Regions from separate parts of the Streptomyces sp. NPDC090025 genome, predicted to be linked through region 1. Evidence: riboswitches for the same ligand, from Rfam matches in the RefSeq annotation. Region 1 holds a riboswitch; each other region holds the start of a gene.

What was found. Region 1 has a riboswitch for cobalamin ahead of ACIPXM_RS05520 (ribonucleoside-diphosphate reductase subunit alpha). Riboswitches for the same ligand answer to the same signal wherever they lie in the genome.
Region 2: linked by a shared signal. The riboswitch ahead of ACIPXM_RS34730 (cobalamin biosynthesis protein) and the one ahead of ACIPXM_RS05520 (ribonucleoside-diphosphate reductase subunit alpha) in region 1 are both predicted to bind cobalamin.
Region 3: linked by a shared signal. The riboswitch ahead of ACIPXM_RS31115 (prenyltransferase/squalene oxidase repeat-containing protein) and the one ahead of ACIPXM_RS05520 (ribonucleoside-diphosphate reductase subunit alpha) in region 1 are both predicted to bind cobalamin.
Region 4: linked by a shared signal. The riboswitch ahead of metE (5-methyltetrahydropteroyltriglutamate--homocysteine S-methyltransferase) and the one ahead of ACIPXM_RS05520 (ribonucleoside-diphosphate reductase subunit alpha) in region 1 are both predicted to bind cobalamin.

What each region holds. Positions count from the first base shown of each region.
Region 1 covers NZ_JBIVFL010000001.1:1,174,945-1,182,571, reverse strand. Annotated here, with positions in the region: gene ACIPXM_RS05535 (DUF3311 domain-containing protein) at 49-303, shown strand; gene mctP (monocarboxylate uptake permease MctP) at 300-1,919, shown strand; gene ACIPXM_RS05525 (GNAT family N-acetyltransferase) at 2,102-2,641, shown strand; cobalamin riboswitch at 2,681-2,821, shown strand; gene ACIPXM_RS05520 (ribonucleoside-diphosphate reductase subunit alpha) at 2,963-5,338, shown strand; gene ACIPXM_RS05515 (ribonucleotide-diphosphate reductase subunit beta) at 5,338-6,351, shown strand; gene ACIPXM_RS05510 (class I SAM-dependent methyltransferase) at 6,430-7,248, opposite strand; gene ACIPXM_RS05505 (XRE family transcriptional regulator) at 7,245-7,627, opposite strand, start outside.
Region 2 covers NZ_JBIVFL010000024.1:57,205-64,831, reverse strand. Annotated here, with positions in the region: gene ACIPXM_RS34750 (cobyrinate a,c-diamide synthase) at 1-923, opposite strand, end outside; gene cobO (cob(I)yrinic acid a,c-diamide adenosyltransferase) at 917-1,525, opposite strand; gene ACIPXM_RS34740 (putative cobaltochelatase) at 1,525-3,600, opposite strand; gene ACIPXM_RS34735 (cobyric acid synthase) at 3,695-5,203, opposite strand; gene ACIPXM_RS34730 (cobalamin biosynthesis protein) at 5,200-6,213, opposite strand; cobalamin riboswitch at 6,245-6,398, opposite strand; gene ACIPXM_RS34725 (hypothetical protein) at 6,515-6,736, opposite strand; gene ACIPXM_RS34720 (anion permease) at 6,753-7,627, opposite strand, start outside.
Region 3 covers NZ_JBIVFL010000018.1:76,505-84,131, reverse strand. Annotated here, with positions in the region: gene ACIPXM_RS31130 (ABC transporter ATP-binding protein) at 1-1,083, opposite strand, end outside; gene ACIPXM_RS31125 (energy-coupling factor transporter transmembrane component T) at 1,080-2,342, opposite strand; gene ACIPXM_RS31120 (hypothetical protein) at 2,347-3,303, opposite strand; gene ACIPXM_RS31115 (prenyltransferase/squalene oxidase repeat-containing protein) at 3,300-6,101, opposite strand; cobalamin riboswitch at 6,291-6,425, opposite strand; cobalamin riboswitch at 6,546-6,623, shown strand; gene ACIPXM_RS31110 (hypothetical protein) at 6,762-7,627, shown strand, end outside.
Region 4 covers NZ_JBIVFL010000007.1:278,168-285,794, forward strand. Annotated here, with positions in the region: gene ACIPXM_RS19150 (bifunctional 2-methylcitrate synthase/citrate synthase) at 1-543, opposite strand, end outside; gene prpB (methylisocitrate lyase) at 565-1,470, opposite strand; gene ACIPXM_RS19160 (MmgE/PrpD family protein) at 1,470-3,044, opposite strand; gene ACIPXM_RS19165 (short-chain fatty acyl-CoA regulator family protein) at 3,271-4,710, shown strand; cobalamin riboswitch at 4,803-5,036, shown strand; gene metE (5-methyltetrahydropteroyltriglutamate--homocysteine S-methyltransferase) at 5,201-7,540, shown strand.

The DNA of each region.
Region 1 (7,627 bases):
TACATTTCCTCGGCATTACGAGGTGATCAGCGAGGGGACGGTCTCACCATGTCAGAAGCCGCACAAGGGAAACAACCGGTCATCACACCGGTCAGAGTGGTGATCGCGGTCTGCCTCGCGGCGCCGTTCGTCGCGATGCTCTGGGTCGGCTCGTACGCGAAGGTCGAACCCACCTTCATCGGGGTGCCGTTCTTCTACTGGTACCAGATGCTGTGGGTGGTCATCTCCACCGCGCTCACCATGCTCGCCTACACGCTGTGGAAGCGTGACCAGCGCGCCCGCAAGGGGGGTGCGGCCCGATGAACGACGGCGTGAACGGTGTGGCGCTCGGCGTCTTCGTCTTCTTCTTCCTGGCCGTCACGGTCATGGGCTTCCTGGCCGCGCGCTGGCGCAAGGCCGAGAACGAGCACAGCCTCGACGAATGGGGCCTGGGCGGCCGCTCGTTCGGCACCTGGGTCACCTGGTTCCTGCTCGGCGGCGACCTCTACACCGCGTACACCTTCGTCGCCGTCCCCGCGGCGATCTACGCGGCGGGCGCGGCCGGCTTCTTCGCCGTGCCGTACACGATCCTGGTCTACCCGCTGATCTTCACCTTCCTGCCCCGCCTGTGGTCGGTGTCGCACAAGCACGGCTACGTCACCACCTCGGACTTCGTCCGGGGCCGGTTCGGGTCCAAGGGCCTGTCCCTCGCGGTCGCCGTCACCGGCATCCTCGCCACCATGCCGTACATCGCGCTCCAGCTGGTCGGCATCCAGGCCGTCCTGGACGTGATGGGCGTCGGCGGCGGCGAGGACACCAACTGGTTCGTCAAGGACCTGCCGCTGCTCATCGCGTTCGGCGTGCTCGCCGCGTACACGTACTCCTCGGGTCTGCGCGCCCCGGCGCTCATCGCCTTCGTCAAGGACACCCTGATCTACATCGTCATCGCGGTGGCGATCATCTACATCCCGATCAAGCTGGGCGGCTTCGACGAGATCTTCGCCAAGGCGGGCGAGGCGTACGCGACGGTCAACCCGGCCACCGGCAAGCCCAAGGGCGCCCTGGTGCCCGGCGAGGCGGGCCAGTGGACGTACGCGACGCTGGCGCTCGGCTCGGCGCTCGCGCTGTTCATGTACCCGCACTCGATCACCGCGACGCTCTCCTCCCGGAGCCGTGAGGTGATCCGCCGCAACACCACGATCCTGCCGCTGTACTCGCTGATGCTGGGCCTGCTCGCGCTGCTCGGCTTCATGGCCATCGCGGCCGGCGTCAAGGTCACCAACGGCCAGCTCGCCATCCCGCAGCTGTTCGAGAACATGTTCCCCGACTGGTTCGCGGGCGTGGCCTTCGCCGCCATCGGCATCGGCGCCCTGGTCCCGGCCGCGATCATGTCGATCGCCGCGGCCAACCTGTTCACCCGCAACATCTACAAGGACTTCATCAGGCCGGACGCGACCCCGGCGCAGGAGACCAAGGTCTCCAAGCTGGTGTCGCTCCTGGTGAAGGTCGGCGCCCTGGTCTTCGTCCTCACCATGGACAAGACCGTCGCCATCAACTTCCAGCTGCTCGGCGGCATCTGGATCCTGCAGACCTTCCCGGCCCTGGTCGGCGGTCTGTTCACCCGCTGGATGCACCGCTGGGCGCTGCTCGCGGGCTGGGCGGTCGGCATGGTGTACGGCACGGCCGCGGCGTACGGCGTGGCGAGCCCGACCCAGAAGCACTTCGGCGGCTCCTCCGCCGAGATCCCGGGCATCGGCGAGATCGGCTACATCGGCCTCACCGCGTTCGTCCTGAACGTCGTGGTCACCGTCGTCCTCACCTTCGTCCTGCGGGCCCTCAAGGCCCCGGAGGGCGTCGACGAGACCTCGCCGTCGGACTACACGGCGGACGCGGGCGACGCGGGCGTCACCGACCTGCCGAAGGTCGGCGCCGGGCACTGAGCCACGGCGCGCCGCACGGCCCAGGCCGCCGGGACCCCGCCAGGGGCCCGGCGGCCTTGTGCTGCGGGCGTACGGACCGCCGTGGACGTACGGACCGCCGTGGACGTACGGAGTGTTGCGGGCGTGCGAAGTCCGGCGGGAGCCGGGCGCGCGGTGCGGCGCGGGCGCGGCAGACTGCGGGCATGGACTTCACGATCAGAGCGGTACGGCCGGAGGAGTACGACACCCTCGGTGAGCTCACCGTCCGGGCCTATGTCGACGACGGGCACCTGGCCGCGGACGACGGCTATCTGGTCCACCTGCGCGACGTGGCCGCCCGGGCCGAGGTGGCCGAGGTGCTGGTGGCGGTGGAAGAAGGGGCGGTGTCCGAGGAGGACGAGAACGGGGCCGGGGCCGGGACCGTCCTGGGCGGCGTGACCTTCGTCGCGGCCCCCGGTCTGCTCGGCGAGCGGGCCCGGGCGGGCGAGGCCGAGATCCGGATGCTGGCGGTCGGGCACGCGGCCCGCGGCAGGGGCGCGGGCGAGGCGCTGGTGCGGGCCTGTGTGGAGCGCGCGCGGGCCGTCCCGGGGTGTTCCGCGATCGTCCTTTCCACCCAGCCGGGGATGCGCGGCGCGCACCGGATCTACGAGCGGCTCGGCTTCCGGCGCACGCCGGAGCGGGACTGGTCGCCGGTACCCGAGCGGCCTTCCTTCGTGCTGATGTGCTACGCCCTGGAGTTGTAGCGGGACTCGCGACACACAACATGTGGGGGGTGCCGCGATGGGCGCCCCCCACATGTATGCTCGTCCTCGCTGTCGTCGCAGGGGAATCCGGTGGAAATCCGGAACTGTCCCGCAACGGTGCACTTCGTGCGCTTTCGCACGGAGAGAGTCCGAAGACCTGCCGACAGCGCGCCCGGTCCTTCCGTTCCGGGTGCCACAGACGTCCGGGCCTCGCGGAGTGGGCCGGTGGACGCGGCGCAGCCCTGCCGGTTTCCGGTGGTGGCCGCCCGCCCTCCACCGCCCTTCCTCCTGGCCCCGAGCCGAGCGAGGGAGAGCCCCCACGTGACCATCGCGCCCGCCGATCCGGCCGCAGCGATCGAGAACGACGGACCCGGGACCGCGCTGCTGCGCACCCTGACCGATCTCACCGCCGATCTCCCGGACACCGACCCCGGCCGGGTCGCCGCCGCCGCCCTGCGCGGCCGCCACGCCGGCTCGGACGCGGCGGAGCTGCGCGAGCTGGCCACCGAGGCGGCCGCCGGTCTGATCGCCGAGGACCCGGCCTACTCCCGGCTCGCCGCCCGGCTGCTCACCCGCACCATCGCCGACGAGGCGGCGGGCCAGGGCGCGGTCTGCTTCTCCGCCTCCGTCGCCGTCGGTCACCGCGAGGGCCTGATCGCCGACCGCACCGCCGACTTCGTGGCGCTGCACGCCGACCGGCTGGACGCGACGATCGACCCGGCGGGCGACGACCGCTTCGGCTACTTCGGTCTGCGCACCCTCTACTCGCGCTACCTGCTGCGCCACCCGATCACCCGCAAGGTCATCGAGACCCCGCAGCACTTCATGCTCCGGGTCGCCGCGGGTCTCGCCGAGGACGACTCGGCGCGCGCCCTCGACGAGGTGTCGGCGCTGTACGGGCTGATGAGCCGGCTGGACTACCTGCCGTCCTCCCCCACCCTGTTCAACTCGGGCACCCGCCACCCGCAGATGTCCTCCTGCTACCTCCTGGACTCCCCGCAGGACGAGCTGGACTCGATCTACGACCGCTACCACCAGGTGGCCCGGCTCTCCAAGCACGCGGGCGGCATCGGCCTCGCCTACTCCCGCATCCGCGCCCGCGGTTCGCTGATCCGCGGCACCAACGGGCACTCCAACGGCATCGTGCCGTTCCTGAAGACCCTGGACGCCTCGGTCGCCGCCGTGAACCAGGGCGGCCGCCGCAAGGGCGCCGCCGCGGTCTACCTGGAGACCTGGCACGCGGACATCGAGGAGTTCCTGGAGCTCCGCGACAACACCGGCGAGGACGCCCGCCGCACCCACAACCTGAACCTGGCGCACTGGATCCCGGACGAGTTCATGCGCCGGGTGAACGCGGACGCCGACTGGTCGCTGTTCTCCCCGTCGGACGTGCCCGAGCTGGTCGACCTGTACGGCGCCGAGTTCGACGCCGCGTACGTCAAGGCCGAGGCGGCGGGCCTGGCCCGCAAGACCATGCCGGCCCGTGACCTGTACGGCCGGATGATGCGTACCCTCGCCCAGACCGGCAACGGCTGGATGACGTTCAAGGACGCCTCCAACCGGACCGCGAACCAGACCGCCGAGCCCGGCTCGGTCGTGCACTCCTCGAACCTGTGCACCGAGATCATCGAGGTCACGGACGACGGCGAGACGGCCGTCTGCAACCTCGGCTCGGTCAACCTCGGCGCCTTCGTGCTGGCCGGCACCGGCGAGCTCGACTGGGAGCGGCTGGACGAGACCGTCCGTACCGCCGTCACCTTCCTCGACCGGGTCGTCGACATCAACTTCTACCCGACCGAGCAGGCCGGGCGCTCCAACTCCCGCTGGCGGCCGGTGGGTCTGGGCGCGATGGGCCTCCAGGACGTCTTCTTCCAGCTGAAGCTGCCGTTCGACTCGCCCGAGGCGCAGGCGCTGTCCACCCGGATCGCCGAGCGGATCATGCTGGCGGCGTACGAGGCGTCCGCCGACCTCGCCGAGCGCTCCGGCCCGCTGCCCGCCTGGGACAAGACCCGCACCGCGCGCGGCGTGCTGCACCCCGACCACTACGACGTGGCGCTGAACTGGCCGGAGCGCTGGGCCGCGCTGCGCGAGCGGATCGCCGCCGTCGGCATGCGCAACAGCCTGCTGCTCGCCATCGCGCCGACCGCGACGATCGCCTCGATCGCGGGCGTGTACGAGTGCATCGAGCCGCAGGTCTCCAACCTGTTCAAGCGCGAGACGCTGTCCGGTGAGTTCCTCCAGGTCAACTCGTACCTGGTGGCGGAGCTCAAGCGGCTCGGCGTGTGGGACGCGCAGACCCGGGAGGCGCTGCGCGACGCCAACGGCTCGGTCGCGGGCTTCGGCTGGGTGCCGGCCGAGGTGCGCGAGCTGTACCGGACGGCGTGGGAGATCCCGCAGCGCGGTCTGATCGACATGGCGGCGGCCCGTACCCCGTTCCTCGACCAGTCGCAGTCCCTGAACCTGTTCATGGAGACGCCGACCATCGGCAAGCTGTCGTCGATGTACGCGTACGCCTGGAAGCAGGGTCTGAAGACGACGTACTACCTGCGCTCCCGTCCGGCGACCCGGATCGCCCGCGCCGCCCAGGCGTCGGCCGTCGCCGCCCCCGCCCCCATCCCCGTACAGCAGGCAGCGTCCGACGCCGACGCGCTCGCCTGCTCCCTTGAGAACCCCGAGTCCTGCGAGGCATGCCAGTAATGAGCTCCACCGACAAGAACCTCCTGGACCCGGGCTTCGAGCTCACGCTCCGCCCGATGCGCTACCCGGACTTCTACGAGCGCTACCGGGACGCGATCAAGAACACCTGGACCGTGGAGGAGGTCGACCTCCACTCGGACGTGGCCGACCTCGCCAAGCTGACTCCGGGCGAGCAGCACATGATCGGGCGGCTCGTCGCGTTCTTCGCGACCGGCGACTCGATCGTGGCGAACAACCTGGTGCTCACCCTCTACAAGCACATCAACTCCCCGGAGGCGCGCCTGTACCTGTCGCGCCAGTTGTTCGAGGAGGCCGTGCACGTCCAGTTCTATCTGACGCTGCTCGACACCTACCTGCCGGACCCGGCGGACCGCGCGGCGGCGTTCGACGCGGTGGAGAACATCCCGTCGATCCGCGAGAAGGCGCAGTTCTGCTTCAAGTGGATGGACTCGGTCGAGAAGATCGACCGGCTGGAGACGGCCGCCGACCGGCGCCGCTTCCTGCTGAACCTGATCTGCTTCGCCGCGTGCATCGAGGGCCTGTTCTTCTACGGGGCGTTCGCCTACGTGTACTGGTTCCGCAGCCGCGGCCTGCTGCACGGCCTGGCCACCGGCACCAACTGGGTGTTCCGTGACGAGACCATGCACATGAACTTCGCGTTCGAGGTCGTGGACACGGTCCGCAAGGAGGAGCCGGAGCTCTTCGACGCGCAGCTCCAGGAGCAGGTCACGGACATGCTGAAGGAGGCCGTCGAGGCGGAGCTCCAGTTCGGCCGCGACCTGTGCGGCGACGGCCTGCCGGGCATGAACACCGAGTCGATGCGCGAGTACCTCCAGTGCGTCGCCGACCAGCGCCTGGTCCGCCTGGGCTTCCCGCCGGTCTTCGGCTCGGCGAACCCGTTCGCGTTCATGGAGCTCCAGGGCGTCCAGGAACTGACCAACTTCTTCGAGCGCCGCCCGTCCGCCTACCAGGTGGCGGTCGAGGGCTCGGTGGACCTGGACGAGGAGTTCTAGGACCCATCGCCCGGCACGACCTGGGTACGTGTAGGGGCCCCGCACCGATGACGGTGCGGGGCCCCTACACGTACCCGGTCAGCTCCGGCAGACGAGGAGACCTCCGAGGCACGTGATCTCGTACGCGCCATTGCGGGCGATGTCCTCGGCGACGATGGCCCGGGCGCGGTCGATGGTCGCGTCGAAGGGCACGTCGTGCTGGTCGGCCCAGGCTCGATACGAGGCCATGTGGGCGATGACGGGCGCCGGGTCGCGGACGGTGATGGTCCCTGGCAGCTCGACGGCCTCGACGCGGCTGAACTCCTCGCCGAGGAAGGCCGGGGCCTTCTCCAGGGAGAAGCGGGCACTGAGCGAGATCCGGGCGGGGCCTCGGTCGATGCCGAGGACGTCTCCGGCGGCCCGTTGCCAGAGGTCGTCCAGTTCGGTCTTGTCGCGGTCGCTGTTGGTGGAGGCGACCACCAGCCCGCCAGAGGCGACGACCCTCGCCAGCTCCTTCACCGCCCGGGGGATGTCGGGTACGTGGTAGAGCATGTGGAGCGCGAGGGCGGCGTCGACGCTGCCTGTCGCCAGCGGCAGCCGGGTGGCGTCCGCCACGGCGACCGGCCCGGGGAGACCGGCGAGGATGCCGGGAGCGATGTCGAGGCCGAGCAGGGACAGGTCCGGGCGGTCCTGGCGGAGCCGCTGGATGAACTTGCCGTTGCCGCAGCCGATGTCGACGACCCGGCCACGTACGTCGCTCAGCCGCTCGGCGACGAGACCGGGAAGGTCGTACCGGGGTGTCTGCCACTGGTAGAGGGACTGCCGGGCGGCCAGGTCTCGGTCCCCGTTGTAGGCGCTGCCCGCCAGGCGGGCCCGGTCGGTGACGGCGGCGTCATGGGCGGCGGACAGGTCGGTCACGTCGGCAACTCCGGTGGGTGGGCGGCGGGCAGGGACACACGGACGGCCGTGTGCTGGAGTCGTTCGCGCAGGTGCGCTGCCTGGGCGGCTCCACCGTACTGCTGCCCTTCCAGCTCCCGCCCGAGAACGGTGAGCCGGCGCACGATACTGGCCGACATGCGCTCGGGCGAGGACTGGAGCACGAAGCCGAGCATCTCCTCCGTGCCCTCCAGGTCGCCCAGGAGCAGGTGCCCGCTGGCGAGATCGAGGTGCGCGGCGAACAGGTCACCGACCGACTGGTCGTCTCCGTCCGCGCTGCGGTAGAGGCGGATCGCCGTCTCCGCGCTGACGATGGCCCGCTGAACGTGCTCCTGCCCGCCCACGGCCAAGAGGGTCGTTC
Region 2 (7,627 bases), on a different contig from region 1:
TCGGGGAACCCACCCCCGACGACCAGTCCGCCCGTCCCGGCGGGCAGCTTCTCGTCGCGCAGCGGGTCGAAGACGACGACCTCCGCGCCGGCCGCCCGCAGCAGTTCGGTGTGCTCGGCGTACGAGAAGGTGAACGCGGCCCCGCCCGCGACCGCCACCACCGGGGTCCGCCCCGCCGTCGCGGCGGGCGGCCGGACCACCGCCCCGGCCGACCAGGGCGCCGACCGCAGCGGCGGCGCCGAGCGCGCGAGGGCGAGCAGCGCGTCCAGATCGCACCCGGCCCGCACCTGCTCGGCCTGCGCCGCCACCGCCTCGACGGCCGCCGACTGCCGCTCGGCGACCGGCACCAGGCCGAGGTGCCGCGACGGCGTCTCCACCGCGGGCGCCCGCCGCAGCACCCCGAGCACCGGCACCCCGGACTCCTCCAGGGCCTCCCGGAGCAGCGCCTCGTGCCGGTCGGTGGCCACCTTGTTGAGGATCACCCCGCCGAGCCGCACCTCCGGGTCCCAGGACGCGAAGCCGTGCACCAGGGCCGCCACCGAACGGGACTGCGAGGAGGCGTCCACCACCAGCACCACCGGCGCCCGCAGCAGCTTCGCCACCTGCGCCGTGGACGCCAGCTCGCCCTGGCCCGCGGCCCCGTCGTACAGGCCCATCACGCCCTCGACGACGGCCAGTTCGCAGCCCCGCGCGCCGTGCGCGAACAGCGGCTCGACCAGATCCGTACCGCACATGTACGCGTCGAGGTTGCGGCCCGGGCGGCCGGTGGCGAGCGCGTGGTAGCCCGGGTCGATGTAGTCCGGGCCCACCTTGTGCGGGGACACCGCCATGCCACGGCCGGCGAACGCGGCCATCAGACCGGTCGCGACCGTGGTCTTGCCCGCGCCGGAGGACGGCGCGGCGATGACGAGACGTGCTACCACTCGATGCCCCGCTGGCCCTTCTGACCCGCGTCCATGGGGTGCTTCACCTTCGACATGTCGGTGACCAGATCCGCGAAGTCCATCAGCTCCTGCGGCGCGTTGCGGCCGGTGATGACCACATGCTGCTGCCCGGGCCGGTTCCGCAGCACCTCGATCACCTCGGCGGTGTCGATCCAGCCCCAGTGCAGCAGGTAGGCGAACTCGTCGAGGACGTAGAAGCCGTACGTCTGCGCCGCCAGGTCCCGCTTGACCTGCTCCCAGCCCTCGCGCGCCTTGTCCTCGTGGGACTGCTCGCCCTCGGCGACCTCGCGCTGGATCCAGGACCAGCCCTCGCCCATCTTGTTCCAGACGACCGTGCCGCCCTTGCCGGTCTCGCCGAGCGCCACCAGGGCGTTCTCCTCGCCGACCCGCCACTTGGCGGACTTCACGAACTGGAACACCCCGATCGGCCAGCCCTGGTTCCAGGCGCGCAGCGCCATCCCGAAGGCGGCCGTCGACTTCCCCTTGCCGACGCCGGTGTGCACCATCACCAGCGCGCGGTTGCGACGCTGACGGGTGGTCAGACCGTCGTCCGGTACGACGGTCGGCTGTCCCTTAGGCATTACGCGGCCCTCCTGGTGCCCGAGCGGTTCCCTTGTGTTCCCTGTACGTCCCTGACCAGCCCGGCGATCGAGTCCGCCCGCAGCTCGTCCAGGGTGACGGCGGTGCCGCCGAGTTCCCCGGCCAGCTTCCCGGCCAGACCGAGCCGCACCGGGCCCGTCTCGCAGTCCACGACGACCGCTGCGGTGCCGCCGGCGGCGTGCAGCCCCGCCGCCCGGGCGGCGAGCGCCGCCGGGTCGGCGCCGCCGCCGGTCGCCCGGCCGTCGGTCACCACCACGAGCAGCGGCCGCCGCGAGGGGTCCCGCAGCCGCTCCACCCGCAGCACGTCGTGCGCCTTCAGCAGGCCCGCCGCCAGCGGCGTCCGGCCGCCCGTCGGCAGCTGCTCCAGGCGCGCCGCCGCCGCGTCCACCGACGAGGTCGGCGGCAGCGCGAGGTCGGCGGCCCGGCCCCGGAAGGTGACAAGCCCGACCTTGTCGCGCCGCTGGTAGGCGTCGAGCAGCAGCGAGAGCACCGCGCCCTTCACCGCGCCCATCCGCCGCCGGGCCGCCATCGACCCCGAGGCGTCCACCACGAACAGGACCAGATTGCCCTCCCGGCCCTCCCGGGTCGCCTGCCGCAGATCGTCCCTGCGCACCACCAGACCCCGGCCGCTGCGCCCGCGCTCCTTCTGGTGCGGGGCGGCGGCCCGTACGGTCGCGGACAGGTGCAGCTTGGTCAGGGTGCCGCGCGGGCGGACCGAACCGGTCGTCCTGCCGTGCTCGGTACGGGCCCGGGAGCGGCGCCCGGCCGCGCCCTCGCCGAGTCCGGGCACGCTGAGCACCTTCGTACGGAACGGCTCGGCGGCCGGTACGGCGGCCCGCTCACCGGCACCGGCGGAGCCCTGCCGGGGGGCGGGCTCGGGGGCGTTCTCCGGGGCGGGCGTCTCCTGCGGTACGTCCTGCGGGGTCTCGGCCGACTCCTGCGCGGGTCCTTCCGGCTGCGGCGGGACGCCCCCGCCGGGACCGCCGTCCGGGCCGCCGTCGCCAGGGCCGTCCGGCTCCGGGTCGTCGTCCGGCGCCGGGTCCTCGCCCTTGAACCGCTCCAGGGTCTCGTCCAGCTTGTCCTCGTCGAGGCCCGGCGCGTCGAAGGGGTTGCGGCGGCGCCGGTGCGGCAGCGCGAGCAGCGCGGCCTGCCGGACGTCGTCCGAGGTCACCTCGGTCCGCCCGGCCCACGCGGCGAGCGCCGTCGCGGTCCTGGCCATCACGATGTCGGCGCGCATGCCGTCCACCTCGAACGCGGCGCAGGTCGCCGCGATCTGCAGCAGCACGGCGTCCCCGAGCGTCACCTTCGGCAGCAACTCCCGCGCCGCCACGACCCGTTCGCGCAGCGCCCGCTCCTCGTCGGCCCAGCGCGCGGCGAACCCGGCCGGGTCGTCCTCGAACGCGAGCCGCCGCCGCACCACTTCCACCCGCTGCTCGGGCACCCGGGAGGCCGCGACCTCCACGGTGAGCCCGAACCGGTCGAGCAGCTGCGGCCGCAGCTCGCCCTCCTCCGGGTTCATGGTGCCGACCAGCAGGAACCGGGCCGCGTGCCGCACCGAGACGCCCTCGCGCTCGACGTACGACGAACCCATCGCGGCGGCGTCGAGCAGCAGGTCGATCAGGTGGTCGTGGAGCAGGTTGACCTCGTCGACGTAGAGGATGCCCCGGTGCGCGTCGGCGAGCAGCCCCGGCTCGAACGCCTTCACGCCGTCGGCCAGCGCCTTCTCGATGTCGAGCGCGCCGACCAGCCGGTCCTCGGAGGCGCCGACCGGCAGCTCGACCATCCGCGCGGGCCTGCCCTCCCCAGGGCCGTGCGCATGCGGCCCGTCCGGGCAGCCCGGGTCCTGGGCCGCCGGGTCGCAGGAGAAGCGGCAGCCCGCGACGACCGCGACCTCGGGCAGCAGCTCGGCGAGCGCCCGTACGGCCGTCGACTTCGCGGTGCCCTTCTCGCCGCGCACCAGGACGCCGCCGACGGCCGGACTGACCGCGTTCAGCAGCAGCGCGAGCCGCAGATCGTCCATGCCCACGACGGCCGTGAACGGAAAGCGGGTGCTCATCGGGTGCTCGCTCCTTCGGTCGGTACGGAAGTCGGTACGGAAGTCGGTACGGAGGTTGTCTCAAGGGTTCCCGGGGCGGGCCCGGGCGGGGCGCTCACGGCGCGCCCGGTGGCACGAACGGCAGCCCCGGCGGCGGGCCCTGCTCGATCAGCTTCCACAGCGCGTCGGTGTCGGCGTGCTCCTCGATCAGATCGCCGAGCCGGTCGAGCTGCTCCTCGCGCAGCGCGCCGAACGAGGTGTCGGGCGCCGGGACGAACCGCCGTCCGGCCGCCGCCGCCACCTCGCGCAGGAACGCCCGCCGGAATCCGTCGCTCTCCAGCGAGCCGTGCCAGTGGGTGCCCCACACCGCGCCCACCCGGCAGCCGTCCAGGAACGGCTCGCCGCCCCGCACGTCGGCGACGCCGTGGTGGATCTCGTACCCCTCGACCCGCTCGCCGAGCGCCTCGCCGACCGGCCGGGCAAGCGTCTTCCCGGCCGCGAACCTGACCCGTACGGGCAGCAGTCCGAGCCCGTCGACGGCGCCCGCCTTCGACTCGATCTCGTCCTCGATGTGTTCGCCGAGCGCCTGGAACCCGCCGCAGATCCCGAGCACCGGGCGGCCCTCGGCGGCCCGCCGGACCAGCGCGTCGGCCAGGCCCCGCTCGCGCAGCCAGGCCAGGGCCTTGACCGTGCCCCGGGTGCCGGGCACCACCGCCAGGTCGGCGTCGGCCAGCTCCTCGGGCCGGTCGACGAAGCGGACGATCACGCCCGGCTCGGCGGCCAGCGCGTCCACGTCGGTGAAGTTCGACATCAGCGGCACCGCGCAGACCGCGACCCGCAGCACGTCCGCGCCGACCGGCGGCGCCACCACCGACTCGCGCACCGCGCCCCGCAGCGACACCCGCAGGCCGTCCTCCTCGTCGATGCCGAGCCCGTGGGCGTACGGCAGCACCCCGAAGGTGCGCCGCCCGGTCAGCCCGAGCAGCATGCCGAGGCCCGGTTCGAGCAGCGTCACGTCACCGCGGAACTTGTTGACGAGATAGCCCGCGACCAGCTCCTGGTCCTCCGGCGCGAGCAGCGCCGTGGTGCCGAAGAACTGCGCGAAGACCCCGCCCCTGTCGATGTCGCCGACCACCACGACGGGCAGCCGCGCGGCCCGTGCGATCCCCATGTTGACGATGTCGGTGCGCCGCAGATTGATCTCGGCGGGGCTGCCCGCGCCCTCGCAGATCACCGCGTCGTACGTGCTGCGCAGCTCCTCCAGGCAGCTCATCACCGGCTCGAACAGCTCCTGCTGCCGGTTCCCGTGGTAGCCGCGGGCGCTCATCTCGCCGATCGGCCGGCCCATCAGGACGACCTGGCTCGAGCGGTCGCTGCCCGGCTTGAGCAGCACCGGGTTCATCAGCGCGGTCGGCTCGACCCGGGCGGCCTGCGCCTGCATGGCCTGGGCGCGGCCGATCTCGGCACCCTCGTGGGTGACGAAGGAGTTGAGGGACATGTTCTGTCCCTTGAACGGGGCGACCTTGACGCCCTGCCGGACCAGCCACCGGCAGATCCCGGCGGTGACCACGCTCTTGCCCGCGTCCGAGGTCGTCCCGGCGACGAGCAGTCCGCCACCCCTCACGTCGTCCTCCGCTTCCGCGCCGTGCGCTTGTGTGCCGTGAGCTTGTGTGCCGTGCTCATCAGGGTCCGGCCGCCCACGCAGACGGCCAGGGTCAGCCAGGTCACCCGGCGGGACAGCCGGACCGCCCGCTCGATGTCGGCCACCTCGACGGCCCGGCCGCGGCCGTTCAGGACCGGCCGGTGCTCGACCCGGCCGCCGTACGCGAGGGTGCCCCCGAGCCGTACTCCGAGCGCCCCGGCGAACGCGGCCTCCACCGGGCCCGCGTTGGGGCTGGGGTGCCGGGCGGCGTCGGTGCGCCAGGCGCGCAGCGCGCCGCGCGGGTCGTCGCCCGCGACCGCGGCGAGCACGGCGGTGAGCCGGGCGCCGGGCGCGCCGACCAGGTCGTCGAGCCGGGCGGAGGCCCAGCCGAAGCGCAGATGGCGCGGTGAGCGGTGGCCGACCATGGCGTCCAGGGTGTTGACGGCGCGGAAGCCGAGCAGCCCGGGCACTCCGGCGACGGCGCCCCAGACGAGGGCGCCGACGACCGCGTCGGAGGTGTTCTCGGCGACCGACTCGACGACGGCGCGGGCCATCGCGGGGCCGTCCAGGGCCTGCGGGTCACGGCCGCACAGGTGCGGGATGCGCTCCCGGGCCACCTCCTCGTCGCCTGCGGCGAGCGCCCCGCCGATGGCGCGGGCCTCCCGGCCGAGGGTGGTGCCGCCGACCACGGCCCAGACGGCGGCGGCGGTCACGGCGACAGTGGCGGCACGGCTGCCGCGCGCGGTCCGGGCGGCGAGCGCGCCGAGGGCCACGGCGGATCCGGCGCAGACGGCGGTGTGCAGGGCGCCCCAGCCGCGGTGGTCGCGGTGCAGTCGGCGTTCGACGGCGTTCGCGGCCCGGCCGAAGGCGGCGACGGGGTGGCCGCGGCGCGGATCGCCGATCAGCCGGTCGACGGCGAGACCGGCGGCCGCTCCGTACGCGAAGAGGGTGCTGGCGGAGGCGGAGGCGGGTCTGGGGCCGCGGCCGGGCATGGCGCAGTGTCCTCACTCAGGGTCCGCGCCCTGGCTCGACGTGACCGGCGGCAGAGTTCCTGACTCCCGGCGCCAGGGGTGTCCCCGAGGCCGGTCACAGTGGCGGGACCGCGCCGGAATCGCACCGGACTTCCTCTTCATGCCGCCGTAAATGGCCCCGGCAGTCCACCACGCTGTGCGAACAGCCGTCAACTCACCCTTGACCTGCGAGGAGTCGCTGTGCGGAGCGCCACAGACACGGCGGACGGCGGGCACCGTGGGGTGCCGGCCGTCCGCCGTGGTGTGCGTGCGCCTAGGGTGATCAGGCGACGATCAGATAGATGCCGTACGACACGGCCGCCGCGCAGAGCGCGAAGCAGACGTAGGCGCCGGTGCGGGCCAGTGCGGCGGAGCCGCCGCTCGCGGCGGCCTCCTCCTGCTTGGCGAGGCCGACGATGCCCAGGGTGAACAGGCCCACGAGGGCGACGGTCGCCACGAGGCTGACTCCGAAGACGGAGCCGAGAGCTGCCCAGTCGATCTTCATGTGTGGTTCCAGTTCCTCAGACCGCGGCGGCGGGGGCCGGGGGAGCGGCGGGGTCCGCGGGGTTCGGGGTGGGGATGGTGGTCCGCAGGTCCTGGCCGGTGACCGCGGCGAAGGTGCCGGCCGGGGGCGGCGGGGTGACGGCCGCGATGGCGGTGGTCACGACGCCCGCGGGCTCGGCGGCCGGGGCCGGGGCGCCCGGGTGGTCGAGGTCGTCGGCGGTGACGTTGTGCTGGTCCACCGGCTTGCGGCGGGACAGCGACCAGATGACGCCGGAACCGGCGACGAGCAGGATCGCGACGGCGACGATGCCCCAGGTGCCCTGCTTGGTCAGGAACTCGGCGGCGGCGCCGACCAGACCGGCGGCCGGGAGGGTGAGGCCCCAGGCGACGAACATCCGGGTGGCGGTGGACCAGCGGACCACACCGCCCTTGCGGCCGAGCCCGGCGCCCATCACGGCACCCGAGCAGGACTGGGTGGTGGAGAGCGAGAAGCCGAGGTGCGAGGAGGCCAGGATGACCGTGGCGGCACTGGTCTGGGCGGCGAAGCCCTGCTGCGGCTGGAGGTCGGTGAGGCCCTTGCCCATGGTGCGGATGATGCGCCAGCCGCCGAGGTAGGTGCCGAGCGCGATGGCCACACCGGCCGAGACGATGACCCAGAGCGGGGGGTTCGCGCCGGGCGCGACGACGCCCTGGGTGACCAGCGCGAGGGTGATGATGCCCATCGTCTTCTGGGCGTCGTTGGTGCCGTGGGCGAGCGAGACCAGACCGGCGGAGGCGATCTGCCCGGCCCGGAAGCCCTTGGCGGTCGCCCTGGCCTCGGGGTTGGCCTTGATCTTGTACGTCAGCTTGGTCGCCGCCATGGCGGCAAGACCGGCGACGATCGGCGCGGCGA
Region 3 (7,627 bases), on a different contig from region 1:
GGTCGTGGCCGGTGCCGCCTGGTCCGCCGGGTCCGGGCGGTGGACCCGGACCGAGCCCGCCGACCTGGGACCCGAACCCTGTAGCGCCCACAGCAGGGACGACTTCCCCGAACCGTTGCGGCCCATCAGGGCGGTGATCTCCCCTCCGTACAGCTGGAGTTCGACCTCACGGACGGCCGGGACACCCCGGTACGCCACCGTCACCCCGCGCGCGGTGAGCAGTTCGGGCCGTACGGCGGGCGGCGCGGGCCTGGCCGGGGCCGGAGTCGTGCCGGACAGCCGGGTGCGCAGCGGCGCCGCCGCGCGGCGGGCGTCGCGGATGGACAGCGGGAGCGGCGACCAGCCGGCCGCCCGGCCGAGTTCGACGATCGGCGGGGCGATCGAGGTGGTACGGAACACCTCGGCGGGCGTCCCGGACACCACCCGGCCGTCCCCGGGCAGGTGCAGCACCCGGTCGGCGTACTGCACCACCCGCTCAAGCCGGTGCTCGGCGAGCACCACCGTCACCCCGAGGTCGTGCACCAGCCGGGTCACCGCCGCCAGGACCTCCTCGGCGGCGGTCGGGTCGAGCGCCGAGGTCGGCTCGTCCAGGACGAGGACCCGGGGGTGGGCGGTCAGCACCGAGCCGATGGCGACCCGCTGCTGCTGCCCGCCGGACAGCTCGTGCAGCGCCCGGTGCCGCAGATCGGCCAGCCCGAGCAGATCGAGGGTCTCCTCGACCCGCTTGCGCATGGTGGCCGGGGGTACCGCCAACTGTTCCATCGCGTAGGCGAGTTCCTCCTCGACGGTGTCGGTGACGAAACCGTCGAGCGGATCCTGCCCCACCACGCCCACCACATCGGCGAGTTCCCGCGGCGGATGCGCCGCGGTGTCCCGGCCGTCGACGACCACCCGGCCGTACAGGGTGCCGCCGGTGAAGTGCGGCACCAGGCCGTTGACCGCGCCCAGGAGCGTGGACTTGCCCACGCCGGTGTGACCGACGACGAGGCACAGTTCGCCCTCCTCGACGGTGAAGTCGACGTCCCGCAGCACGGGCTCGGCCGAGTCCTCGTACCGGACGCTGACCTGCTCGAAGGTGATCACGGGGCTTCCTCGGTGCGGAGTTCGGTGGTGCGGGGTGCGGGGATCGTCGCCGCCTTCGCCGCCTTCGCCGCGTTCGCCGTCTTCGGCGGGGCGGTGCGCGGCGCGCGGTTCGGCGGACGCTCCGGCGGCGGCGACAGGAACGCGGCGGCACCGGCGAGCAGGATCGCCGCGGCCGGGACCAGCGGCAGCGTCGGCCAGCTCAACGGATAGAGGGACGGGTTGAGTTCGGCCGCGTCGAAGCCCGCGTTCGCGAACAGCAGCACCGCCGAGAGGACCCCGCAGCCGGCGACCGCCCACTCCGGGAACCGCCACGGGTCCGGCCGGTACAGCGTCCGGGTGACCCGCCGCCCGCCGAGCCGCAGCCCCGCCACGCACAGCAGCGCGCCGACGCCCATCGCCGGGAGGCCGAGCGCCTTCGGCGCGGTCGCGTCCAGGAGCCCGTACGCGCCCGTGCACAGGCCGCACATGCCGAGCAGCATCAGCGCGCCGGTCGCGCGGCGCGAGGCACGGGTGGCCGTACCGGCCCGGCCGTAGCCGCGCGAGTCCATCGCTGCGGCGAGCCGCAGCGAACGCTCCAGGGCGTCCTCAAGAACCGGCACCACGATGCCGCGCAGCGCGCGCAGCCCCTTGGACCGCCCGGCCCGCAGCCTGCGAGCCCGGTTCACCCGCTGCACGCTCTGCACCAGTTGAGGTGCGACGCTGATCGACACCGTGACGGCGACGCCGAGTTCGTACAGCGCACCGGGCAACACCCGAAGCGCCCGCTTGGGGTTGGCGAGGGTGTTCGCGGCGCCGATGCAGCACAGCATGCAGGCGAGCCGCAGGCCGTCGGTGGCCGCAGAGAGCAGGGCCTCCAGGGAGACGGGGCCGCCGATCTGGATGCCCGCGTACCAGTCGGGCGTCGGTATCCGCGGCAGCGAGAACAGGAAGTGGTCGTGCGGGGTGATACCGGTCGCGAACACCGCCCGGAACACCACCCGGATCGCCACCACCGTCAGCGCCAGATACAGGTAGTACTTGAAGCCCCGGGCCCACGGGGCCTCGGTGCGCCGCAGCGAGATGACGTAACCGAGGACCGCGAGGACGAGGAAGAGCAGCAGCGGGTTGTTGGTCCGGCTGACCGCGGTGGCAAGGGCGAGCGCCCAGATCCACCAGGCCACCGGATGGAGCGTGCGCGGCAGCCGCCGGCCGCCCGGGTCCACCGGCAGGGCGGACCCGGGCGGCCCGGCGGCGGCCGCCGTGGTGTCGGTGTGCGGCACCCGGCTACTCCGAGGCGCGGCGCTTCGCCGCGTACCAGGCGGCGCCGCCGATGAGCAGGACCAGCGCGCCGGTCGCGACGGCGGGCAGGTAGGAACCCACGTCGTGGGCGGCGTCGGCGGCCGGGGCCGCGTCGACCACCCGGGGTCCTGCCGTCCCGGCCGCCGCGGCGGCCGACGAGCCGGTCGCGGTCGGGGTGGCGGTCGCGGTGGCCGACGGCGTCGGGCTGGTGATCGTCGCGGTGGGCGTGGGCGTGGGCGTGGGCGTCGCCGACGCGGTCGGCGTCGGGGTCGGCGCCGGTGTGGTCGGGTCGGCGGGCGGCGGGTTCTCGGGCGCCGGGCCGGTGTCGGTGCCCGGGGGCAGCGGCGCGGCGGTCCTGGTGTCCCGGGGCGCGGGCTTCGCGCCGCCGGTGGGCCGGGAGTTGTGGGCGCGCAGCTGGTCGGGGGTGACCCGGGGCCGCCCCTGGGTGCCCTCGATGTTCGTCGCGCCGAAGATCCACAGGTCGACGCTGCCGGGCTTCGGCTTGTAGAGCATGGCGCCGAGCTGGCTGTACTCCCAGGTGTTCCGGCCCGGGTCGGCGTGCCAGTACGACCAGTACGCGGTCGCGGGCGGCGTCAGGACGCAGTCGTCCTGCTGGGGCGTCGGGTACTGCCGGCCGCCCTGGTGGCCGCTGTAGCCGATCCGGCAGATGAACGCCGGTCCGTCGTGGCCGGTGCCGGTGGTCCGCCAGCCGCCCTGGTTGAGCAGCTCGTACCCGGTCGTCGGCGTGGTGCCGCAGGACCGGTAGACCGGCCCGCCCCAGGAGCTGAAGTCGACCGCGAGGACGACCCCCGAGGTGGTGGTGCACCGCCCCATCGGCTGCGGCGCCGCACCGGCCGGGGCCGCGGTGGCGGCAAGGGCCGCCACCGTGAGCCCGAGGGCGGCTGCCGTACGGGCGAGGGCGCCCGCGATCCGGCCGCTCATCGGGCCGTCCCGCCCGCGCGCCGGCGGCGGGACCCGCGGACGACCGCCCAGCCACCGCCCACCAGGACCGCGGCCGCCGCGGCCAGCGCGCCCACCTGGGTACCGGTGGCGGCCAGACCGCCACCGCCACCGCTGCCGCCCGAGCCGGAGCCCGAGCCGGGACCGCCGTCCGCGCCGCCGTCCTCGCCGGGCGTGACGATCACCGGGGCGGACGCGGACGGGCTCGCCGTACCGCTGGGCGTCGGCCTCGGCGCCGTACCGCTGAGGTCACGGTCGAGATGGGCGAAGGACACGCCGTCGGTGCCGCCGAGGGCCTGCGTGGAGGCCCGGACGTCCGAGCCCTGGGTGTCGCCCTTGGCGGTGTCGAAGCCGCCGTCGGTGTTCTGCCGCTCCCGCAGGAACGCCCGCGCCTTCGCGATCTGCTTCTGGTACTTCGGGGCGTCGAGGGCCAGGCCCTGGATGGCGAGCGCGGTGGAGTTCACCGAGTTGCCGGAGGCGCCGGGGAAGCCGCCGTCCGCGTACTGCCGGCCGGCCAGCCAGCGCAGCGCCTTGTCGACGGCGGCCTGCGAAGCGGTGTCCGGCAGCAGGTCCACGGCCATCGCGGCCATCGCGGTGGAGTCCACCTCGTCGCCGCTCGGCACCACCAGCATGCTGCCCCAGGCACCCGAGGAGCGCTGCAGGCTCTTCAGGTACGCGACGGGTCCGGCGGCCGCGGTGGACTCGCCCGCGCGCAGCTGGGCGATCACCCCGAGCGACTGGTCGAAGACGGAACTGGCGTTGGTGTACGCGCCGCTCGCGGCGCACGGGCGGCCGGTGTCCGGGGTCTTCGCGGCGCAGGTCTCGGCGGCGAGCGCACCGATCAGGTCCTGCCCGCCGAAGGCGCGCGGGTCACGGCCGACGGCCTGAGCGGCCAGCGCGGTCTTGCCGATCGCGCCGCCCACCGGGTGCGCGGTGCCCACCCCGGTGTAGTCGTTGACGGTCCGCCCGACGCCGTCCTTGCCCCGCTCGTCGAGGAAGTCGACGACACCGCGCAGCGTCGCGTCGTCGGTGCCGGTCGCGGCCAGCGCGTACGCCAGGTCGATGGTCAGGCCGAAGTCGGCCCGGCCGGTGGGGTCGGCGGCGTAGTAGTGGCCCTGGAGGAGCCGGCTCGGGCCGGTCAGGTACGCGGTGGCCTTGGCCAGGTCGGGGGCGGGACCGGCGGGCATGACCGGGGCGGGCCAGGTCGGCCGCGGCGTGGTCGGCTTCGTCGGCTTCGGCGTGCCGGTCGTCGGGGTGGGCGTCGGGGTCGGGAACGTCGGCGGGGTCTGCTTCTCGGCCGTGAGGCGCAGCAGATCGGTCCTGGCACCGGCGATCACCGCGGGACCGGTCGACATGATCCGCGCGACCGGGTCCTCCTCCTCGAACGCGAAGCCGCCGCCCGCGAGTTGCTGCTTCGACAGCCAGGAGACGGCGGCGTCGGCCTGGGCCGTGTCACCGAGCGCGCGCAGCGCCTGCGCGGCCAGACCGGTCGCGTACGGGCTGCTCGACATGGAGTAGTACACGGCGGGCAGGCCGCCGGTCGCCATGTCCGACTGGGCCTTGCGCAGGTAGTCGCGCCCGTCCTTGACGGCCTGCGGGTGGCCGCCGGCGCGCAGCAGCGCCATCACGGCCAGTCCGGTGGCCCCGGCCTCGCTCTCGCAGGACTGGCCCGGCGCGATGAGCATGCTGGTGAAGCCACCGTCGTCGCACTGGAACTCGGTGAGCCGGGTCACCGCCTCGGCGGGCACCTTGACCCCGGCGCCGGTGAGCGCGATGACGGCGAGCGCCTGGCCCTCGTTCTTGCCCGCGGCGCGGCCGCTGACCGGGAAGTCGCCCGGCGCGGAGCAGTTCGGGTTCTCCTCGGTCCTGCCGGTGACGCAGACGTTCTTGACGAGGTCGTCGAGGAGGTTGCGGCCGCCGAACGATCGCGGGTCGCCACCGGTCGCCTCGGCGACCAGCGCGAGCCGGGCCGCGGCCGTCGAGTTCGGCCCCTTGCCCGCGTCGGCGGGGTAGGCGTACGCGTCGGTGTGCTCGGGGCGGGCGAGGACGCCCGCGACCTTGGCGGCGGCGGCGCTCTTCGGGTCCTGGGCGGCCAGCGCGAGGGCGTCCTCGACCGTCGCCTGGTAGCTCAGCTCGGCGTCGATCTCGTCGACGACCCGCTCGCCGTCCTTCAGCCGTCCGGTGAGCCAGCGGGTCGCCGCGGGCAGGTCGACCTGCCCGGCCGGCACCTGCGGGACCGGCGGCACCGACGGGTCGGGCGCGGGCGTCACCGCACCGGCCCTGACGTCGTCGGGGGAGAAGCTCGGGCCGCCCTTGGTGCCGCCGATGTCGGTCGCGCCGAACACCCAGGCGTCCACGTCGCCGGGCTTCAACATGCGGGACATCGCACCGTAGTTGCTGTACTTCCACTTCTTCTGGCCCGGCGCGGCCGTCCAGTACGACCAGTAGGCACTGGCCGGCGGAGTGACCTGGCACGCCTCGGCGGCCCGGGTCGGGTACTGGGTGCCGCCCGCGAAGCCGCCGGTGCCGATCCGGCAGATGAAGGCGGGGCCGTCGTGCACGGTACCGGTGGTGGTGAAGCCGCCCGTCCACAGCAGCTCGTAGCCGGTGGTGGGGGTCGCGTCGCAGCCCCGCTCGACCTTGCCGCCGAACGGACCGAAGTCGACGGCGACAATCGCCCCGGTGGTGGCCGTGCACCGCCCGATCGGATCGGCCTGCGCGGCCGGGGCCGTGGTGAGGAAGCTCACGCCGGTGCCGACGGCCAGGAGTGCGGCCGTCAACCCGGCGACGAGACGCCCGGGCGCTCTCGTCCGTCGCCCTCGCTGCGTCGCCTGTCCGCTGTGCACGGCCCCTCGTCTCTGCCGTACGGGAGGGAACGCGGCGACGCGTCCCGGGAGCGGCGACGCCGGGGGAGACGCCGTGGGACGGGGACGGCCACGCCGTAGTCCGCGACGGCGATCTGTGCTCGATGGATCACTTTCCCGAGCCCCAGGTGCTCCGGCTCGCCCGGCGGTGCCGGGCCTACGGTTGCGGGTCAGCTCCGGTTTCGGACCGGATTCCCCTGGGACTGAGTGCTTATCAGCGGGAATGGAACACGGATTCGCCCCGGGCGTCAAGACCACCCCCTCACCTGCGGGTTCACGGTGCCCGGTGACCCGGTCCCGTCGGTGGCCGTTCGGTGGCGGTCCGTGCCGCGCTGGGGTAGCGTCCCGAATCGCCAGAGGGGGGAACCCGGTGAGATCCCGGGGCTGACGCGCAGCGGTGTGGCACGGACCAGTGGTCCGTGGCGAGCCCGAATGCCCTGACGGCACGGAAGCAACAGAGAGCCGTACCACGCGAATTCGGATGGCGGCCCCTGGCCCGGCCGTCCCGTCGCCGCAGTGGCGCCTGGTCCGCGATCCGGCCGGAGGTCGGCGTCCGCCGACTTCAGGAGCAGGTCCATGTCCCTTCCCCGCACGGCCCGTCCGGCCCGCCCGTCCCGTACGGCCCGCCGTCTCGCGCTCGTGGCGCCCGCCGCGTTCGGCGCGTTCGCGCTCTCCGTCCTGCCCGCCTTCGCGACCTCCACCCCCGCCCAGATCGCCACGTCGAAGACCAACGGCGTCGCCTACCTGAAGACCCTCCAGGCGGCGGACGGTTCCTACGCCGGATCGGGCCTCTCCAACGAGTGGGCGTTCAGTGCCTTCGCCGCCGCCGGTACCGCCGTCGTCGACGTCGCCCCCGGCGGCGACACCACGAAGAACGCCCGCACCGTCTACCGCAACCTGCTGTCGACGGCGGCCTGGCCGTCCGCCTCGCCGGTCGTCACCGACTACGAGCGCGGCGCCCTCAACGCGTACGCCGCAGGCATCGACCCGGCCCGCGTCTCCGCCTCGCGCAACCTGGTCGCGAACATCTACGGCTACTGGCAGACCGCCGAGCCGGGCTACTTCGGCCCCTCCGGCAACTTCAACGGCACCGTCTTCGCGGCCCTCGCCCTCGGCGGCGCCAAGACCCAGGCGGGCGGCAACCGGGTGCCGCAGGCGCTCACCGACGCGATGGTCGGCAAGCTCCGCGCCAACCAGCACAACGACGGCGGCTGGACCTACCAGAAGGTCGAGGGCAACCCCACCGGCCTCGCCTCCGCCAGCGACATCGACATGACCGGCGCCGCGATGGCCGCCCTGTGCGTCTCGGGCGTCCCGAACACCGACACCGACGTCGTGCAGGCCAAGGACTTCCTGAAGGGCAAGGTGGCGGACCTCACCGGCGCCTTCAACTCGCTGTACGGCGTCAACACCAGCTCCAACGGCTGGGGCATCGCCGGACT
Region 4 (7,627 bases), on a different contig from region 1:
GCACATGTGGAAGAAGTTCTCGGCGTAACCGAGCGACGGGTCGGGCTGGACGGGCGGGAGGCCGCGCCTGCGGCGGTGGTCGGCGGCGACGACCACCGGGAGCTTCGCCAGCAGGGAGAGGGACTTGGCCCGGTTGGCGGCGGCGCTGCCGTCGTCCTCGGTGGGGTCCTTTGAGCCGAAGAAGCTGACGGCGGTGCGCAGCACGTCCATCGGGTGGCAGGTCTCGGGCAGCCGCGCGAGGACCTCGGCGGTGGTGCGGTCGAGCGGGCGCAGGGCCCGCTCCTGGGCCTGGAATTCCCGGAGTTGGGCGGCGTCGGGCAGTTCGCCGTGCCAGAGGAGGTGGGCGACCTCCTCGAAGCTGCGGCGGGCGGCGAGGTCCTGGACGGGATAGCCACGGTAGGTGAGGGAGTTGGTCTCCGCGATCACGGTGGAGATGGAGGTGGTGTCGACGACGACACCGGCCAGGCCCCGGTGGATCCCGGGCGCGGATGCGGGTGCGGATGCGGGCGCGGATGCGGATGCGGGCGCGGTGGTGGCGGTCATGGTGGTGGCCTCCGTCGGGGGTCAGTCGCCGGGCGGGAGGGTGAAGTCGAGGACGCCCGCGTCGAAGGTGGCGTAGTCCGCGTAGCCGAGGACCTCGTACAGCCGTGAGCGGGTCTGCATCCGGGGCAGCAGGGATTCCTGGGTCCCCCGCGCCGCGAGCGTGCGCAGGCCGTCCTCGATCGCGCCCATGGCGAGGCGGAAGAGGGTGACGGGGTACAGCGCGATGTTGTAGCCGAGGTCCTCCAGGGTCGCCGCGTCGAGCAGCGGGCCCTTGCCGAACTCGGTCATGTTGGCGAGCAGCGACACGTCGACGGCCTTGCGGAAGGCCGCGAACTCGGCCTCGTCGGCGAGCGCTTCGGGGAAGATCGCGTCGGCGCCCGCGTCGACGTACGCCTTGGCGCGGTCGATCGCCGCGTCGAGTCCCTCCACCGCGCGGGCGTCGGTCCTGGCCATCAGGAGGAAGTCCGGGTCGCGCCGGGCGTCGGCGGCGGCGCGGACGCGGCGGGCCATGTCGGCGCGCGGGACGACGGTCTTGCCGTCGAGGTGTCCGCAGCGTTTGGGGTTGACCTGGTCCTCCAGGTGGAGTCCGGCCAGCCCGGCGTCCTCCATGAGCTGCAGGGTCCGGGCGGCGTTCATCGGCTCGCCGAAGCCGGTGTCGGCGTCGACGAGGACCGGCAGATCGGTGACGCGGGTGACCTGCTGGGCCCGGGCCGCGATCTCCACGGAGGTGGTGAGGCCGATGTCGGGCAGTCCGAGGTCGGCGGCGAGGACCGCGCCGGAGAGGTACGCGGCGTCGAAGCCGGTCTCCTCAATGAGCCGCGCCGAGTACGGGTTGATCGCGCCCGGCATCTTCAACAGCCGCCCGGAGGCGAGCTGTTCGCGGAAGCGGCGGCGCCGCTCGGCGGGCGTGGTGCGGGTGTGCAGCATCAGAACAGGCCCTTCGGCAGGGTCGCGTCGTACGCGGCCACGGCGTCGGTGTCGACGGCCGGGAAGAGCTCGGCGAGGCCCGCCGTGTCCAGCTCGGCGAGCCGGGCCGCGGCGGTCAGGAAGCGGTCCTGGGCGGCGGGGGTGACGATGCCGTCGGTGAGGGTGCGGAACTTGGCGGTGTAGCCCGCCCGGTCGAAGGGCCGGGCGCCCGCGGGGTGGGCGTCGGCGACGGCGAGCGCGTCCTCGACGACGGTGCCGTCGTCGAGGGTGAGCACCGCCCGGCCGCCGAAGGCCCGGCGCGCCGGGTCCGGGTCGTGGTAGCGGCGGGTCCAGGCCGGGTCCTCGACGGTGGAGGTCTTCCGCCAGAGTTCGACGGTGGCGGGCCGCCGGGCGCGCTCGGGGGCGTACGAGCGCTCGTGGTGCCAGCCGCCGTCCTCCAGGGCGACGGCGAAGATGTACGGCACCGAGTGGTCGAGGGTCTCGCGGCTGGCGGTCGGGTCGTACTTCTGCGGGTCGCCGGAGCCGGAGCCGATCACATGGTGGGTGTGGTGGCTGGTGTGCAGGACGACCGAACGGATCCGGCCCGTCGGGCCGGCCTTCTCCCGCAGGCCGCGGGCCAGGTCGATGACGGCCTGGGCCTGGTACTCGGCGGAGTGCTCCTTGGTGTACGTGTCGAGGATCGCCCGGCGGGCCTCGCCGGGGCCCGGCAGCGTCACCGTGTACGACGCGCCCGGCCCGTCCAGGAGCCAGGCGAGGAAGCCGTCCTCGCCCTCGTAGATCGGCGAGGGGGATCCCTCGCCGCGCAGGGCGCGGTCCACGGCCTCGATCGCGGCCTTGCCGGCGAAGGCCGGTGCGAACGCCTTCCAGCTGGAGATCTCGCCCTTGCGGGACTGCCGGGTCGCGGTCGTGGTGTGCACGGCCTGCTGGACGGCCTGGTACACGGTCCCGGTGTCGAGCCGGAGCATGGCCCCGATGCCCGCGGCGGTCGCGGCGCCGAGGTGGGCGACGTGGTCGATCCGGTGGGCGTGCAGGCAGATGCCCTTGACCAGGGCGACGTGGATCTCGTACGCGGCGGTGATGCCGCGCAGCAGGTCGGCGCCGGTGCGCCCGGTGTGCTGGGCGACGGCGAGCAGCGGCGGGATGTTGTCGCCGGGGTGGGAGTAGTCGGCGGCCAGGTAGGTGTCGTGGAAGTCCAGTTCACGGACGGCGGTGCCGTTGGCCCAGGCGGCCCACTCGGGCGACAGCCGGGTCCCGGCGGGCAGGCCGAAGGCCGAGGCTCCGCCGACCGGACCGGTGGCTCGCCCGGCGTCCCCGGGTCCGCCCGGGCCCGTGCCGCGGCCGCGTGCCTGGGCGCTCGCCTGGGCGCGGGCGACGGCCACCGGGCGGCGGCGCAGCGCGGCGACGGCCACCGAGGCGTTGTCGATGACACGGTTGATCACCATCTCGGACGCCTCGGGGTCGAGGTCCGGGGCGTCCTGGGTGCCGGTGGCCACGGCGGCCAGCTTCCAGGCGAGTTGTTCCTCGCGCGGCAGCCGGTCGGCGCTGGGGTGGACGCGTACCTGGTGGTCGATCACGGGGCTCCTCACGGTGGCGGGTCGGCGTACGGCCTGCGGCGGACGGTCCGCGGCGAGCGGGGCGTCCGCCGGTGAGTCTTCCCCGCTCGCGGGCCCGGGGCGACGGCTCCACCCTGCGGAATCCCTCCATGCGAAGGCTGCGAATCTGCGAATTTTGCGAAATCTGCGGATGCTACCTTCGCAGCCCAGGGTGAGCCGAGGAACGAGCGGAGAGGAGCCCGGCGCGATGGCACGGCCGGCCGGACGGAAGATCTACGCCCACGCGAAACTGCGCAGGCTGCGCCGCGAGCGGGGCATGAACCAGGTGGAGCTGGCCCGGGCCCTGGGGCTGTCCACGAGCTATCTCAATCAGCTTGAACACAGTCAACGGCCGCTCACCGCACCGGTGTTGTTGCGGATCGCGGAAGTCTTCGGCGTCGAGCCGGAGTTCTTCTCCGAGGCGGGCGAGGAGCGGCTCGCGACCGATCTGCGCACCGCGCTCGGCGACGAGGCGTGCGGGGTCGCCGTCCCGCCGGAGGAGATCGCCGACGTGGCGCGCGACCATCCCGAGCTGGCCCGCGCCCTGGTCGCCCTGCACCAGCGCTATCGGAGCGCCTCCGAGCAGGTCGCCGCGCTGGCCGCGCCGGAGGACTCGGCGGGTCTGCTGCCGGCCGAACCGCACGACGAGGTACGGGACTTCTTCTACGCGCACCACAACCATTTCGCCGCTCTGGAGGCGGAGGCCGAGCGGACCGCCGAGGCGCTGGGGCTCGGCGTGGCCGGGCGGGCCGGGCGCGCGGCCGACGCGCTCACCGGCCGGCTCGCGGCCCGGCACGGGGTCACGGTGGTCCAGGCGGGTCCCGAACGGGCGGCGGACGCGCGGCGTTTCGACGCGGCCAACGGCCTGCTGCTGCTCTCGCCCTGGCTCACCGAGGGACAGCGCGCCTTCCAACTGGCCACCCAGCTGGCGTTCCTGGAGCACGGGCCGCTGCTCGACGCGCTGGTGTCCGCCGCCGGGCTCGCGTCGCCGCAGGCGGAGGGACTGGCCCGGATCGGCCTCGCCGACTACTTCGCGGGCGCGGTGCTCATGCCGTACACCGTGTTCCACACGGCGGCCGAGCGGGTGCGCTACGACATCGAACTGCTCCAGGCGCTGTTCGGCGTCGGTTTCGAGACGGTCTGCCACCGGCTCAGCACGCTCCAGCGGCACGAGCGGCGCGGGGTGCCGTTCTCCTTCCTGCGGGCCGACCGCGCGGGCAACATCTCCAAGCGGCAGTCCGCCACCGACTTCCACTTCTCGCGGTTCGGCGGCACCTGCCCGCTGTGGACGGTGTACGGGGCGTTCTCGGCGCCCGGCCGGATCCTCACCCAGGTCGCCGAGATGCCCGACGGCAAGCGGTACTTCTGGATCGCCCGTACGGTGACCCGCGGCGGCTTCGGCCATCACGCGCCGCGCGCCGAGTTCGCCGTCGCCCTCGGGTGCGAGCTGCGGCACGCGTCCCGGCTGGTGTACGCGGAGGGCGTCGCCCTGCACGAGCCGTCGGCCGCCACGCCGATCGGCCTGGGCTGCCGGATCTGCGAGCGCCGGGACTGCGCCCAGCGGGCCCGGCCGCCGGCCGGTGGCGGTCTCGCCGTCGACCCCGACCGGCGCACCCATGTGCCGTACCCGGTGGTCGCCGACGGCTGAGCGTGGCGCCGGGGAGCCGGCCCCTCCCCCATGTCGTCTCATTCTTGCGTCCGAATAGTGGGAATAGCTCGCCGCAGGGCGATCCGGGCCCCTAGTCTGGCCGGGCAGCTGGTTCGCCCCGTCCGCCAGGCGGGATGCGTCGCAAGAGGGAACCCGGTGGGAATCCGGGACTGCCCCGCAGCGGTGAGTGGGAACGACCGCCGTCATACGCACTGGGTCCGACGTACCGGGCCTGGGAAGCGACGGCCAGTAGGAAGGCCCGCCGGGTTCGCCCCGGCAGGACGTGCCCGCGAGTCCGAAGACCTGCCCGTTGCCCGCGCCCGGACGATTCCGTGTGCGGCCATTCCGGTGACCTCGTGGGCGGGTCGGCGTACACAGCGAGCGGCAGGTCCGGGCGTCTCCCGGACGTGGGCCGCACGTTCTGTCGTTCCCTTCGCGTCCGCTTCCCTCGCCGGGATGTTCCTGGACACAGCTCGCGAAGGAGAGTTCCGTGACAGCCGAGCCCGCAGCCGCGGCAGTACGCGCCACCGTGTACGGCTACCCCCGCCAGGGGGCGAACCGTGAACTGAAGAAGGCGATCGAGGGGTACTGGAAGGGCCGGGTCAGCGCCGACGCCCTCCGGACCACGGCAGCCGACCTGCGCCGGTCGAACTGGCGGGAGCTGGCCGACGCCGGGCTCACCGAGGTGCCGACCGGCGACTTCTCGTACTACGACCACATGCTCGACACCAGCGTGATGCTCGGCGCGATCCCCGACCGGCACCGCGAGGCCGTCGCCGCCGACACCCTCGACGGCTACTTCGCGATGGCCCGCGGCACCCAGGACGTGGCGCCGCTGGAGATGACCAAGTGGTTCGACACCAACTACCACTACCTGGTGCCCGAGTTGGGCCCTGACACGGTGTTCGCCGCGGACTCCGGCAAGCAGGTCGCCGAGCTGACGGAGGCCCTCGCGCTCGGGCTCACCGCGCGGCCGGTCCTCGTCGGCCCGATCACCTATCTGCTGCTCGCCAAGCCCGCGCCGGGCGTGGCCGCCGACTTCGAGCCGCTGACGCTGCTCGACCGGCTGCTCCCGGTGTACGCGGAGGTGCTGGCCGACCTGCGCGCGGCGGGCGCGGAGTGGGTCCAGCTCGACGAGCCCGCCCTGGTCCAGGACCGCACCCCGGCCGAGCTGAACGCCGCCGCCCGCGCCTACCGCGACCTCGGCGCGCTCACCGACCGGTCCAAGCTGCTCGTCGCCGGCTACTTCGGCCGGCTGGGCGAGGCCCTCCAGGTCCTCGCGGCCTCCCCCGTCGAGGGCCTGGCGCTCGACTTCACCGACAGCGGCGCCGCCAACCTCGACGACCTCGCCGCCGTCGGCGGTCTGCCCGGCAAGCGGCTCGTCGCGGGTGTCGTCAACGGCCGCAACATCTGGATCAACGACCACCAGAAGTCCCTCGCCACCCTCGGCACCCTGCTCGGTCTCGCCGGCCAGGTGGACGTGGCGGCCTCCTGCTCGCTGCTGCACGTCCCGTACGACGCCGCCGCCGAGCGCGACATCGACCCGGAGATCCGCGGCTGGCTGGCCTTCGCCCGGCAGAAGACCACGGAGATCGCCGTGCTCGCCCGCGGCCTGTCGCAGGGCACCGACGCCATCGGCGCCGAACTGGCCGCGAACCGGGCCGCCCTGGCCTCCCGCGCGAACTCCCCGCTCACCCGCGACCCGGCCGTCCGGGCCCGCACCGCCGCGGTCACCGACGCCGACGGCCGCCGCGCCCAGCCGTACCCGGAGCGGGCCGCCGCCCAGCGCGCCCAGCTCGGCCTGCCGGTGCTGCCGACCACCACCATCGGCTCGTTCCCGCAGACCGACGAGCTGCGGGTGGCGCGGGCGGACCTGCGGGCCGGGCGGATCGACGCCGCCGGGTACGAGGAGCGCATCAAGGACGAGATCCGCGAGGTCATCTCCTTCCAGGAGAAGACCGGCGTCGACGTCCTCGTGCACGGCGAGCCCGAACGCAACGACATGGTCCAGTACTTCGCCGAGCAGCTGACCGGCTACCTCGCCACCCAGCACGGCTGGGTCCAGTCGTACGGCACCCGCTACGTCCGCCCGCCGGTCCTCGCCGGGGACATCTCGCGGCCCGAGCCGATGACCGTGCGCTGGACCTCGTACGCCCAGGCGCAGACCGACCGGCCGGTGAAGGGCATGCTGACCGGGCCGGTCACGATGCTCGCCTGGTCGTTCGTCCGCGACGACCAGCCGCTCGGCGAGACCGCCCGGCAGGTGGCGCTCGCGCTGCGCGACGAGGTCAACGATCTTGAGGCGGCGGGCACTTCGGTGATCCAGGTCGACGAGCCCGCGCTGCGCGAGACCCTGCCGCTGCGGGCCGCCGAGCACGCCGCGTACCTGGACTGGGCGACCGAGTCGTTCCGGCTCACGACCAGCGGGGTCCGGCCGGACACCCAGATCCACACCCACATGTGCTACGCCGAGTTCGGTGACATCGTCCAGGCCATCGACGACCTGGACGCCGATGTGATCAGCCTGGAGGCCGCGCGTTCCCACATGCAGGTGGCGGACGAGCTGGCCGAGCACGGCTATCCGCGCGAGGCGGGCCCCGGTGTCTGGGACATCCACTCGCCGCGGGTGCCGAGCGCCGAGGAGGCCGCCGGGCTGCTGCGGAAGGGCTTGGCGGCGATCCCGGCCGAGCGGCTGTGGGTGAACCCCGACTGCGGCCTGAAGACCCGCGGTTGGGCCGAGACCCGCGCCTCCCTGGAGAACCTCGTCGCCGCCGCCCGTGACGTCCGCGCGGAGCTGGCGGAGCTGACGGACGGGACCGCCAAGGGCTGACGCCCCCGCCGGTCCGGGTGGGACGCCCGCCGCGTCCCGCCCGGACCACCCCCTGCCGGACACCAGCGGCGCGGCCCGGCCGACGCG